One region of the Streptomyces sp. NBC_00557 genome, then DNA from elsewhere that is predicted to be linked to it. Evidence: riboswitches for the same ligand, from Rfam matches in the RefSeq annotation. Region 1 holds a riboswitch; each other region holds the start of a gene.
The links. A riboswitch is a leader RNA that binds a small molecule or an ion and turns the genes downstream of it on or off. The one in region 1 is predicted to bind cyclic di-AMP.
Positions count from the first base shown of each region.

Region 2: another riboswitch for cyclic di-AMP. It lies ahead of OG956_RS14520 (transglycosylase SLT domain-containing protein); the one in region 1 lies ahead of OG956_RS13640 (C40 family peptidase).
Region 3: another riboswitch for cyclic di-AMP. It lies ahead of OG956_RS18510 (M23 family metallopeptidase); the one in region 1 lies ahead of OG956_RS13640 (C40 family peptidase).
Region 4: another riboswitch for cyclic di-AMP. It lies ahead of OG956_RS31410 (C40 family peptidase); the one in region 1 lies ahead of OG956_RS13640 (C40 family peptidase).

Region 1 is NZ_CP107796.1:3,246,918-3,250,151, reverse strand. It holds gene OG956_RS13640 (C40 family peptidase) at 24-1,169, opposite strand; cyclic di-AMP (ydaO/yuaA leader) riboswitch at 1,177-1,345, opposite strand; gene pcrA (DNA helicase PcrA) at 1,556-3,234, shown strand, end outside.
Region 2 is NZ_CP107796.1:3,422,270-3,425,503, reverse strand. It holds gene OG956_RS14525 (HAD family hydrolase) at 1-182, shown strand, start outside; gene OG956_RS14520 (transglycosylase SLT domain-containing protein) at 471-959, opposite strand; cyclic di-AMP (ydaO/yuaA leader) riboswitch at 963-1,134, opposite strand; gene OG956_RS14515 (polyprenyl synthetase family protein) at 1,751-2,761, shown strand; gene OG956_RS14510 (LolA family protein) at 3,186-3,234, shown strand, end outside.
Region 3 is NZ_CP107796.1:4,302,972-4,306,205, forward strand. It holds gene OG956_RS18500 (dihydrofolate reductase family protein) at 1-826, shown strand, start outside; tRNA gene OG956_RS18505 (tRNA-Met) at 909-982, opposite strand; cyclic di-AMP (ydaO/yuaA leader) riboswitch at 1,271-1,437, shown strand; gene OG956_RS18510 (M23 family metallopeptidase) at 1,447-2,472, shown strand; gene OG956_RS18515 (aldo/keto reductase) at 2,549-3,234, shown strand, end outside.
Region 4 is NZ_CP107796.1:7,110,147-7,113,380, forward strand. It holds gene OG956_RS31400 (helix-turn-helix domain-containing protein) at 1-135, opposite strand, end outside; gene OG956_RS31405 (ATP-binding protein) at 349-786, shown strand; gene OG956_RS31410 (C40 family peptidase) at 1,333-1,806, opposite strand; cyclic di-AMP (ydaO/yuaA leader) riboswitch at 1,810-1,939, opposite strand; gene OG956_RS31415 (hypothetical protein) at 2,402-2,707, opposite strand; gene OG956_RS31420 (ATP-dependent Clp protease proteolytic subunit) at 2,715-3,234, opposite strand, start outside.

The DNA of each region.
Region 1 (3,234 bases):
TGCGGTGAGCCCGGCCGGCCCGGTCAGCCGGGGCGGACCACGCTGTGGATGATCGACTCGCCGCCGTAGTAGATGGACTCCTCGCGGACGTACGCGCCCGGCTTCGGGGCGTGGATCATCATGCCGTTGCCTATGTAGACGCCGACGTGGCTGATGTCGTCGTAGAAGAAGATCAGGTCACCCGGCCGGGCATCGGCCAGCGAGACCGTGGTACCCGCGCCGACCTGGTCGTACGTGGTGCGCGGAAGCGTGACGCCGGCGGCCTTCCAGGCGGCCTGGGTGAGGCCCGAGCAGTCGTAGGAGTCCGGGCCGGTGGCGCCCCACACATAGGGCTTGCCGAGCTGCGCGCGGGCGAAGGCCAACGCCTTCTCGGCCTTCGTGTCGTACGAGCTGGACGCCGTGGACCCCGCCGAGCCGGAGGCGGACGCCGTGGACGAGGACGAGTCGGCCTGCTGCCGGGCCGCCTGCTGCTTCGCCAGCTCCGCCGCCCTGCGGGCCGCCTCCTGCTGCTTCTCCCGCTCGATGGCGGCCAGCCGGGCCTTCTCCTGGGCCGTCAGCGTGGCCAGCAGCTCGCGCGCGGAGGCCAGTTTCCGCTGCACGGTGGCCTTGGCGGTGCGCAGATCGCGCTGTGACGCGTCCAGCGTGCGCAGGCTGTCGGAGGCCTGCCGCCGCTCCTTCATGGTCGCGGCCTGCTCGCCGATGTAGGCGTCGACCGCGCGCTTCTCCCGTGAGGTCAGCCGGTTCATCAGCTGGCTCTGGTCGAAGTAGTCCTGCGGGTCGTTCGCGAGCAGGAAGGTGGCCGTGCCGGGAGCGGCGGCGCCGGTGCGGTACTGGGCGGCGGCGAAGGAACCCAGCTCCTCGCGTGCCTTGTTGAGGCGCTCGGTGCGCCGGGCGAGCTCGTCGCGCAGGGCGTCGACGCGTCCCCGCTGCCTGCCGGTCCGCTCCTTGGCCGCGTTGTACTTCTCGGTCGCCGACTCCGCCTGGCGGTAGAGGTCGTCGACCTTCTTCTCGACCTCCTCCAGGCTGGGCTTGGCGTGATCGGTTCTCGGGGCGGCCTCGGCGGTCTGCGAGAACACGGCCATGGAGGTGAGGGCGGCGGTGGCGAGGGCGGGGGTGCGGAGGCCCGCGCCAGAGGTCCCGCCGGGGCGCGGCTTGCGGTGCGACGCCAAGGGAGGCGACTCCTTCCAATGGGCCGCCTACCGGGTTAGCTGTCGGGTTCGGGCGGTGGTTCGGAAGGGTTGCCCTACGGCGTCGTCCCCTCGGGAGTCGGCCGATTCACCCCGGGATCGGTTGGGTCCCCGGCTCCGCGCGCCGAGGGGCGCGCCGGACTCGGCGGAGGCCGCGCACGCGGCCTGACGGCAACCTAGCCAACTCGTGTGACTACTGTGAAGGTTGGTGCGTGATATGTCCGATACATTTTTGTGATCCGCCGCCGGGATCGCCGCCCCGTCATCGGGTGATTCCGCAGCGTGAGGGACATGTCGTACCGCCTGTGACCGTCGTCTTTACGGGACGGCGACCAGTTGTCGGTGGCGCGCCCTAGACTCGTAGAGCGATGAGCAGCCTCTTTGACGACAGCTTCCTGGCGGACCTCCAGGCCCCTCGCGGGCACGAGGAGGAGCCCCCGCCGCCGCCCGAGGACGATCACGCTCCGGAGCCGGTTCCGGACGATCTGTTCGGCGGGAAGTTCGACGCGCCGCCGGACCGGGACACCCACTACCGCGACGGCGCCCCGCGCCCCGCCCTCGACTCGGCGGCCCTGCTGGAGGGGCTGAACGACAACCAGCGCGCCGCCGTCGTGCACTCCGGCTCCCCGCTGCTCATCGTCGCCGGCGCCGGCTCCGGCAAGACCCGCGTCCTGACCCACCGCATCGCCTACCTGCTCGCCGAGCGGCACGTGCACCCGGGCCAGATCCTCGCGATCACCTTCACCAACAAGGCCGCGGGCGAGATGAAGGAGCGCGTCGAGCAGCTCGTCGGCCCGCGCGCGAACGCGATGTGGGTGATGACCTTCCACAGCGCCTGCGTGCGCATCCTGCGCCGCGAGAGCAAGAAGCTCGGCTTCACCTCCAGCTTCTCCATCTACGACGCCGCTGACAGCAAGCGCCTGATGGCCCTGGTCTGCCGCGACCTGGACCTCGACCCCAAGCGCTTCCCGCCGAAGTCGTTCAGCGCGAAGATCAGCAACCTGAAGAACGAGCTGATCGACGAGGAGGACTTCGCCGCCCAGGCCACCGACGGCTTCGAGAAGACCCTCGCCCAGGCCTACGCGCTCTACCAGTCGCGGCTGCGCGAGGCGAACGCGCTCGACTTCGACGACCTGATCATGACGACGGTCAACCTGCTGCGCGCCTTCCCGGACGTGGCCGAGCACTACCGCCGCCGCTTCCGCCATGTCCTGGTCGACGAGTACCAGGACACCAACCACGCCCAGTACGCCCTCGTCCGCGAGCTGGTGGGTACGGGCGAGCACGACGAGGACACCCCGCCCGGCGAGTACGACATCCCGCCCGCCGAGCTGTGCGTCGTCGGTGACGCGGACCAGTCGATCTACGCCTTCCGCGGCGCCACGATCCGCAACATCCTCCAGTTCGAGGAGGACTACCCGAACGCGACGACGATCCTGCTGGAGCAGAACTACCGCTCCACGCAGACCATCCTGTCCGCCGCCAACGCGGTCATCGAGCGCAACGAGTCCCGCCGCCCGAAGAACCTGTGGACCAACGCCGGCCAGGGCGCCCGCATCACCGGCTACGTCGCCGACAACGAGCACGACGAGGCGCAGTTCGTCGCCGACGAGATAGACCGCCTGGTCGACGCGGGCGAGGCGAAGGCCGGCGATGTCGCCGTCTTCTACCGGACCAACGCCCAGTCCCGTGTCTTCGAAGAGGTCTTCATCCGCGTCGGCCTGCCCTACAAGGTCGTCGGCGGCGTCCGCTTCTACGAGCGCAAGGAGGTCCGGGACGTCCTCGCCTACCTGCGCGTCCTCGCCAACCCCGAGGACTCGGTGCCGCTGCGCCGCATCCTGAACGTGCCCAAGCGGGGCATCGGCGAGCGCGCCGAGGCGATGATCGACGCCCTCGCCCAGCGCGAGAAGATCAGCTTCCCGCAGGCGCTCAAGCGCGTCGACGAGGCGTACGGCATGGCCGCACGCTCCACGAACGCCGTGAAGCGGTTCAACACGCTCATGGAAGACCTGCGCACGATCGTGGAGTCCGGCGCCGGTCCCGCGAC
Region 2 (3,234 bases), 180 kb from region 1:
CGGGGGAGGCGCTGGCGTTCGGCGACATGCCCAACGACATCCCGATGTTCGACTGGGCGGGGCGCGGGATCGCCATGGCCAACGCGCATCCCGAACTCAAGGCGGTGGCGGACGAGATCACCCTGTCGAACGAGGACGACGGCGTCGCCGTCGCCCTCGAACGACTGTTTCCGGTCCGCTGACCCTCGCGCACCGGACGGACCGGCCGCCGGCACATCGGTACTCGGCCGCCCGGCGAAGGCCGCGCGCGGCCCGCGTGTGCGCGTGTACGCGCGCACGCGCACGCGTGCCGGATGCCCGGCGGCCGCCCGGTACACCCCCGTCCGTCAGGTGCGGGGAACGTGCCGGGCGGCCGGGGTCGGAGCGGCCGCGGCGCCGGCGGCGGCCGGAGTCGCTGGACCGTTCAGGGGCGGGCCCGTGGAGGCGCAGGGGCCCTCAGGGAGTGGGCTGTGGAGGTGTGTGGAGGGCCGTCAGTAGGCGCTGTTGACGTTGTCGATGGACCCGTAGCGGGCGGCGGCGTAGTTGCAGGCCGCGGTGATGTTGGCGACGGGGTCGTACGGGCTGAAGGAGGTGCCGGCCACGTGGTACGCCTTGAACGTGGGATCGATCACCTGGAGCAGGCCCTTGGACGGGATGCCCGCGGCGGCGTTGGAGTCCCACAGGTTGACGGCGTTCGGGTTGCCGGAGGACTCCCGCATGATGTTGCGGTAAATGCCGTCGTAGGTGCCGGGGATGCCCTTCTGGGACATGATCGCGAGCGACTGGCGGATCCAGCCGTCCAGGTTGTTCCGGTACCCGCCGGGGGTGGCGGGGGTCGTGGTGCCGCTGGTGGTGGCCGCGGAGGCGCTGGTGGCGCCGATGAGCGGCAGGGCGAGTACGGCGGCGCCGGTGCCGGCGGCGGCGAGGACGCGGGCGAGGCGGCTGTTGCGGGGTCGGCGGTGCCGAGCGGCTGCAGGCATGGGGACGTTCCTCTCCGACGCCTGCGAGGTGAGCTGTCGGGTTCGGGCGGGGAGGTGCCCGGCCGTGCCCAAAGGAGACACGGCTTCACCCCTAGCCGTACCGGTGCGGTGCCGACCGGTCCGGCGACTTACCTGGGTCCCCCGCTCCTGCCGTACGAATGGTCCGTGGATGGGTGAGCGGGCGGCGGCAGGATTCGGCGTCCGCCCGACGGCCGGGAAGGTATGCGAGAGCACACGCCGGGAACAAGTGTCTGCGTCACATAATGCCCCATTTGGCCTTGATCGATGCCGTGTGGGGTACTTGATCCTTTGCGGTTGCCAAGTCTCAACTCGCCGCCCGGGCAAAGAGGGAGAGGGGTGCGGCGGGTTCCCGCCTGTGAGGCGGCGCGTGACCCAACTCACGAAATAACAAAGTATTCCAAATCCGACATGAGGGATTTGCGTGGATCGGCTGAGTGGCGGAACCCGTGGCATGGTGCCCGTCGTTGTCGTGGTGATCGCGATGTCTGCCGATGCCGTAGGTGATCGCGGCGGCATGGAGGAGGGTGCACGGGGAGGCTCCGCCCGCCTGTCGTTCGCGACAAAGCGGGTGGGTTCCTGTTAAGTCGATGAATGTACGTTTTTACCACTTGATCGAAAACATACCGGTCATGGCCCGGTAGCACCCGGGCTGGACCGGTGGGCGCTATCGGTGATCGAACAGGGACCGGATACGCTGACTTGAGTGATGGCAGCGACCTATCGACAAACCGTGTAATCGCCAGTAGACACCAGCAGACAGGAGACCCCTCGTGACCGTCGTCGGGCCGTTCGGGCTGAGCGTGCGGGACCAGGCTCTGGAAGCCGATGTCCAGGCCGGATTGGCGGCTGTCGAGGAAGGCTTGCTCGAGGCCACCAAGAGCGAGGTCCCGTTCATCACGGAGGCAGCGCAGCACCTCGTACGGGCCGGCGGGAAGCGGTTCCGGCCGCTGCTCGTGATGCTCGCGGCCCAGTTCGGCGACCCCTACGCGCCGGGCGTCGTGCCGTCGGCCGTGGTCGTGGAGCTGACCCACCTGGCCACGCTGTACCACGACGACGTCATGGACGAGGCGGCCGTGCGACGCGGCGTGGACAGCGCCAACACCCGCTGGGGCAACTCCGTCGCGGTCCTCACCGGCGACTTCCTCTTCGCCCGCGCCTCCCAGATCCTCGCCGACCTCGGCCCCGAGGCGGTCCGGGTGCAGGCCCTCGCGTTCGAACGGCTGGTCACCGGCCAGATCCTGGAGACCGCCGGTCCCTCCGACGGCCGCGACCCGGTCGAGCACTACCTCGACGTGCTCGCCGGCAAGACGGGCTCGCTGGTGGCCGTGTCCTGCCGGTTCGGGGCGATGATGTCGGGCGCCGACGAGACGGTCGTCGACGTGCTCACCCAGTACGGCGAGCGGCTCGGGGTCGCCTTCCAGCTCGCCGACGACGTCCTGGACGTCGCCTCCGACTCCCACGAGTCGGGCAAGACACCGGGCACCGACCTGCGCGAGGGCATCCCCACGCTGCCCGTGCTCCGGCTGCGCGAGCGCGCCGCCCGCCTGCGGCTGCCCGAGGACATCGCCCTGTGCGAGCTGCTGGACTCGGACCTCAGCGACGACGCCCGGCACGCCGAGGCGCTGGCCGCGCTGCGCGCCCACCCCGCGCTGGAGCAGGCCCGCCGGGACACCGTCCGGTACGCGGAGGAGGCCCGCGCCGCGCTCGCCCCGCTGCGGGAGTGCGACGCCAAGGCGGCGCTGCTGGAGCTGTGCGACGCGGTCGTCCACCGGGCCGGCTGACCCGCCTCGCCCGCACTCCTCCGACGACGCGCGCCACGTCGGACTCCGGCGCCACGCCACCTCGTACGGCCACGCGCGCGTGCCTGCACGAAATCGCGAGCGTACCCGTGCGACCTCCGGCCTGTACGTGTGCGACTTCGGGCCGCGTGTCCGTGCGACCTCGGGCCCCGTGTCCGAACGACCCTCCCGCCCCGTACGGCCCCCTCCGTTCCGGTGGACCCCTACGGGTCGGCGCAGCCGGATGCCCTGCGCGTCATACCGCAGGAGTACACGGAGTTGGCTCCGAGGTCTGACGCTTCCTCAAGGCCGATTTGGTGAGATGGAAACCACGGAAATCACCACTCCTCACCGATTCGGGTGAGAATGGCGGCTCAGGTGGACCAGCGTGAGGACAGCCGCCGCCGACGACGGAGGTAAGGCAGACATGGCACCGTACGAATCCGACGACGCAGTGGACGCCGCACGAGTGGACG
Region 3 (3,234 bases), 1.1 Mb from region 1:
CGACAAGCTCGTCTACACCACCGACGAGGGGGCGGAGCGGGCCGCCGGCCGGGTCGGCGACGTCGCCGACGTCGTCCCGCTCGGCCCCGGCCTCGACTGGCGGGCGCTGCTGTCCCACCTGCACGACGTGCGCGGGGTGCGGCGGCTGATGGTCGAGGGCGGCGGCACGGTCCACACCCAGCTGCTGCGGCAGGGCCTCGCCGACGAACTGCAGCTGGTCCTCGCGCCGCTTTTCGTCGGCGACCCGGCCGCGCCCCGCCTGTTCGGGCCCGGCGGCTACCAGGCCGGCCGGCTGCGGCTCACCGAGACCCGCCGTATCGAGGACGTGGTCCTCATGCGGTACGAGCCCACGGCCCCCGGCAGCGGTCCGCTGCCCACCGCCGCCGACCGGCACTGGCTGCGCACCGCCTGCGAGCTGGCCGCGCTGTGCCCGCCCGCGAAGACGGCGTTCAGCGTCGGTGCGCTGGTGGTCGCCGCCGACGGGACGGAACTGGCCCGCGGCCATTCGCGGGAGGGCGGGGACGCGGTGGTCCACGCGGAGGAGGCCGCGCTGGCCAAGGTCGATCCGGCCGACCCGCGCCTGGCCGGCGCCACCGTCTACAGCAGCCTCGAGCCCTGCGCCCGGCGCGCCTCGCGGCCCGCCCCCTGCGCCGAGCTGATCCTTCGCGCGGGGGTACGGCGGGTGGTCACGGCGTGGCAGGAGCCGGACACGTTCGTGCCGGGGGCCGACGGGACCGGGGTGCTGGCCGGCGGGGGCGCGCAGGTGGTCGTCCTGCCGGAGCTGGAGGACCTCGCCAAGGCGCCGAACGCCCACCTGCTGGGGTGAACACTCCGGGCCGGGGAACACCCTGGGCCGGAAAACACCCAGGGCCCGGAAACCAGCTGGTTTCCGGGCCCTGAGCCTTCAGTAGCGGGGACAGGATTTGAACCTGCGACCTCTGGGTTATGAGCCCAGCGAGCTACCGAGCTGCTCCACCCCGCGTCGTTGTGACTCCAGCATACACCAGTCCGAAGGCCGCCCGACGCCATCCCCGGCCGTCCCTCACCAAGAGTGACCGGACGACCGCCGTCCGCATAACATCTGAGACACCATCAAAAACACCGATGCTGCTGTTCGCTGACCAACTCGCCCCTTTTTCCGCAGTCTTGGCCGGTAAGTCCCCGGCCGGAAACCTTAATGATCAAGCCGAACGGCTTGGAAAGTGCCTGTCAGGTCTATTAACGTTCGATAACGCAGCGCGGTCGTCCCAGCCGTCACAAGAGGCGGCTCCGTGCGCACGCGCCGAATCCCGCGAGGGAACCGGGGAACCACCACCTTGGGGTGAATCACGCGGATGCCGTCGTGAACTCGCAGAGTCCACGACCGGTATACGCGCGTAGGAGACCTTCCTGCTCCGAACCCGTCAGCTAACCCGGTAGGCGGAGGAAGGAAAGGAGCACGCCCGAGTGGCGTCCAACCGGCCCGCCCCAGAAGCCCCCTTCATGCCCCAGCAGGCCGAGCCGGAGACCTTCGGCTACGGCGCCTACCGCGCCGAGGAGGGCCCCTGGGAGGAGTGGAACCCCACCGAGGACTCCGTCGCCCCGGTCCGGGGCCGGCACCGGGTCGCCAAGCAGCGCGGCGGCTTCGCGCGCAGCTCCACCGTCCTCGGCGTCGGCGTGATGGCCGCGGTCGGCGCGGGCGGCATGGCCAGCGCCAACACCGGCAAGCCGCCGGTCTCCATCTCCCTGCCGGACCTGGACTCCGTCGAGCACATCTTCGGCGACTCCTCCTCCGCTCCCGAGGCCGCCGCCACCGGGCTCAGCAAGGTCGGCACCACCACCGACAGCGCCGAGACCGGCAACGCGGGCGAGGCGCTGCGCAACCGGATCATGGCCCAGGCCGAGCAGCAGCGGGGCCAGGCCGACAGCAAGGCCACCACCGCCGCGCTCGCCGCCGCCGAGAAGCAGACCGCCGACGCGGCCGCCAAGGCGGAGAAGGAGGCCGCCGCCAAGGCCGCCGCCGCCAAGGAGAAGGCGGAGGCCGACGCCGAGAAGGCCGCCGAGGCCAAGCGGCTGGCCGAGCTGGCCAAGCAGTACACGCTGCCGGTCGTGTCGTACACGATCACCGGCACCTTCGGACAGCCCGGCGCGATGTGGTCGTCCGGCTACCACACCGGTCTCGACTTCGCCGCCCCCACCGGCACCCTCATCAAGGCCGTCCACAGCGGCACGGTCACCGAGGCGGGCTGGGCCGGCGCCTACGGCTACCGCACCGTCCTGACCCTGGACGACGGCACCGAGCTGTGGTTCTGCCACCAGTCCTCGATCAACGTCTCCGTCGGCCAGAAGGTCTCCACCGGCCAGGTCATCGGCCGCGTCGGCGCCACCGGCAACGTCACCGGCCCGCACCTGCACCTGGAGGTCCACCCGAACGGGCAGGCCACCGGGATCGACCCGGCGCCCTGGCTGCGCGACAAGGGCCTCAACCCCTGAGCCGCACCGCTCTTCTCGCGGGATTCCCACGCCGGCGGCGGAATGCGATCATCCACCGCCGGCGTTGACTTGGAGCATGACTTCTCTGCGCACACTCGGTTCCTCCGGCCTCGAGGTCTTCCCGCTCTGCCTGGGCGGCAACGTCTTCGGCTGGACCGCGGACGAGGAGACCTCCTTCGCCGTCCTCGACGCCTACGCGGAGGCCGGCGGCAACTTCATCGACACCGCCGACTCCTACACGGCCTGGATCGAGGGCCACAAGGGCGGCGAGTCCGAGACGGTCCTCGGAAAGTGGATCAAGTCCCGCGGCAACCGCGACCGTGTCGTCGTCGCCACCAAGGTCAGCCAGCACCCCGAGTACCAGGGACTGTCCGCCGCCAACATCAAGGCCGCCGCCGACGCCTCCCTGCGCCGCCTGGACACCGACTACATCGACCTCTACTACACCCACTTCGACAAGCCCGAGATCCCCGTCGAGGAGATCATCGGCGCGCTCGACGAGCTGGTCCGGGCGGGCAAGGTCCGGCACATCGCCGCCTCCAACATCAGCCCCGAGCGCCTGAAGGCCTCGCTGGACTTCTCCGACCGCGAGGGCCTGGCCCGCTACGTCGCCCTCCAGCCCCACTACAACCTGGTCTCCCGCGACACCTACGAGGGCCCGCTGCAGGACCTGGTCGCCGAGCAGGGCCTGGCCGCGGTGCCGTACTTCTCCCTTGCCGCGGGCTTCCTCACCGGCAAGTACCGGCCCGGCACCAAGGTCGA
Region 4 (3,234 bases), 3.9 Mb from region 1:
CTCGATACGGCTGACCTTCGACTGGTGCCAGCCGACCAGCCGGGCCGCCTCACCGCTCGTGAGCCCGGCACCGGTGCGCAGCGTGCGCAGTTCGGCGCCCAGTTTGCGGCGGCGCACGGCCGGCCCGTTCTGCATGGGCTCCTCCTTACTCCTTCCGGGCCGCCCGAATACGGTCTCGCGTCGCAGAGTTCACCGCTTCGGGCGACAGATATATGCATATCTTGGTGGATCGCTCCCCGTGACCTGCCCGGTGGTGGCAGGCTGACGAGCAAGCACCAGTCCGGGACCGTACTCGAACCATCCGCGCCGTGTCGGACTGCGGTCCCGTGGGAAAGGGACGACCGCGCCATGGCAGACCATCTGGAAGCATCCGTCACTCTGCCGAGCGATCCCGCCTCGGTCTCCGCGGCCCGCACCTACGTCGTGGGCACGCTCGCGGAGTGGGGCCTGCCGTCGGACACCGAGACGGCCGACACGGTGCGACTCATCGTCTCCGAACTCGCCACGAACGCCGTACAGCACACTTTCGGTCAGTCACCCACCTTCACGGTCGACATCGCCCTGGACCGCGACGAACAGCTTCGCATCGGCGTGACGGACAGTCACCCGCGCTTTCCGAAGAGACTGCCCGCCGCCGTCCAGCAGGACAACGGACGCGGCATGGTCATCATCCGCTGGCTCACCGCGGAGTGCGGCGGCAGACTCCGCGTCCGTCCCACTCGTGAGGGCGGCAAGACGGTCTTCATCGAACTCCCCTGGATCCTCCCGGCGGAACGGACCCGCTAGCCGGCCGGCAGGGGCACGGCAGCCCAGCGGGCGGGGCGGGGTGGCGGGGAGGCGTTGCTCCGGGGCGCGGAGAGGGGACGGCGCGTCGAGGGCGCTCATGCCCCGCGTTCATACGGCCCACCCGGCTGCACAGGCCTTCGACAGGGGTACGGCGTTCGTACGGCCCATCGTGGCCGAACGGGCGCGTCTGCAGGGCTCCGGAAGGCGCCCGCGACCGGTGCGGCGTCGCGGCGCACGCCGGGGCGCGGGTCCGTCGGGGCGCGCCGGACGGCGCATCAGGCGCGGTGCCCCGGTGGGCCGGTCGCTACGCCGGCAGACGGGGCGGCCGGGGCGCTGAGGAGCCTCCGCGGCCGGCAGGAGGTCGCGTCGGCCCCGGGCCCGCCCGTGGGCTCCAGGCGGGCACCGGGGTGGCGCCGACGGTGCTCGGAAGCGGCCCTCCTGCTGGAGCCGCTCCTGCGCTACGGCGGGTCGGCCGGCCTGGGCCGGGCCGGGGCAGCCGGCGTCACCCTGCCGGACCGTCGGGCCGGCCCGCCGTGACGGCCCGGGTCAGTTGACCCGGCCGTACCAGACGCTCCTGGTCCAGATCTTCTGCAGCCGCACCACGTCACCGGTCCTCGGTGCGTGCCAGATCTTCCCGTGTCCGGCGTAGATGCCGACGTGGTAGACGTAGGAGCCCGAGTGGAAGAACACCAGGTCGCCGGCCCTGCGGCTGCGGGCGGAGATGTGGTGCGTCCGGTTGTACTGCGCGGCGGCGGTACGCGGCAGGGTCTTGCCCGCCTTCTTGAACGAGTAGAGCGTCAGCCCCGAGCAGTCGAACCTGCGCGGCCCGGTGGCCCCGTACTGGTACGGCGCCCCCTTCTTGGAGGCCGCGATGTGCAGTGCTTTCGTGGCCAGGGTCGCGGCCGAGGCGTCGGTGGCGAGCCCGGGGACCGCGATCGAGCCGCCCACGGCGGCGAGGGTGAGGGCCGAGGCCGTACCGGCCCGGGCCATGAGCGACGGGACACGATTGAGCGCAGTCATGCGCAACCCTTCGTCAGCCGCCTGTGAAGGATGACCTGTCGGATTCGGGCTGGCGAAGTTGCCCGGCCGCGTTGCCGCGGCTTCACCCCAAGGGCTGCTCGGAACCTCCGCCCGGCCGCGGCGCACAGAGGGCTCTGTGACGCGCGGACGGACATCCGTCCCGGCGACCCGTCTTGCTTGGGTCCTCCACTCCTGCCGATCCACTCCTGTCGACCGGTCGTCCGGGCGGCGGCAGGACTCGGCGTCCGCCCGGACCGCCCCGCCGCGGTCGGCGGGGGCTTGTCGTCGGACGGGATCTTCACCCACGCCGGTCCGAAAATCCCAACGCATCCGGGAATTTGTGGCGTTACTCACCACTCGCCCGTTCGGGTGGACCACGTGATGTTCGAGACATCGTCAGATCCCCGACACACCCTCGGACCTGGGGTTAAGCGCCTCTCCGCGCACCCCGGACGGGCGCGGTGCGCAAGTCGGGAGGCCCGGAAAACGATCCGGATATACACCGGTCGGCGGTACGTCGTTCGGGTCGTTTCAACTCCCGTCCGGTCGGCTCCCGTCGACGCCGGGGTCCGGTACGGCCGCGCGGGCGTCCGGATCAGCCGACGCCGTCCGGCGGGAGCGCGACGCGTGCGGTCCGGCGTTCACCGTCCAGCACCCGCAGGGCCCGTGCCAGCGTGTCCCCGTGCAGCTCCGTCTCGCCCCGCTGGTGCATCAGCGCGAGGGCGTCACGCAGCTCTGCGGCCTTGCGCACCAGGGCCTGGGCTGCGCGCAGCCCGCGATAGGTGTCGCCGCCGTGCGCGGGATTGACGCGGCCCAGCAGGTCGGCGGCCTCCAGATAACGGTCGATCAGGTCGCCCTCGGCGCGCGTGAGCGCGGGCAGCGGCGGAAGGTCCGGCAGCATCGGCGGCTCACCTCGCGTCCGGTGCGCCCGGGGTGCCCCGCCGGGCGGGCACGAGGGCGTCCACCAGGCCGTACTCCACCGCGGCGGGGGCGTCCAGCACCAGGTCCCGCTCCAGGTCGCGGCGGACCTGTCCGGCCGTGCGCCCGGTGTGCCGTACCAGCATCTCCTCCGTCAGCGCACGGATCCGGGCCAGTTCCCCGGCCTGGATGAGCAGGTCGCTCGGCTGGCCCTGCACCGGCTCGGCGAGCCGGGGCTGCGAGAGGACCATGCGCGCGCCCGGCAGGGCGAACCGCTTGCCCGGCGTGCCGGCCGCGATCAGCAGCGCGGCCTGGGAGGAGGCCTGGCCCAGGCAGTAGGTGGCCACGTCGCAACTGACGTAGCGCAGCGTGTCGTAGACCGCCGTCAACGCGCTGAACGTGCCGCCGGGGGAGTTGACGTACAGCGTGATGTCCCGCTCCGGAGCCGCGTGTTCGAGGTACATCAGCTGTGCCATCACGTCGTTCGCGGCCGCGTCGTCCAGCGGGGTG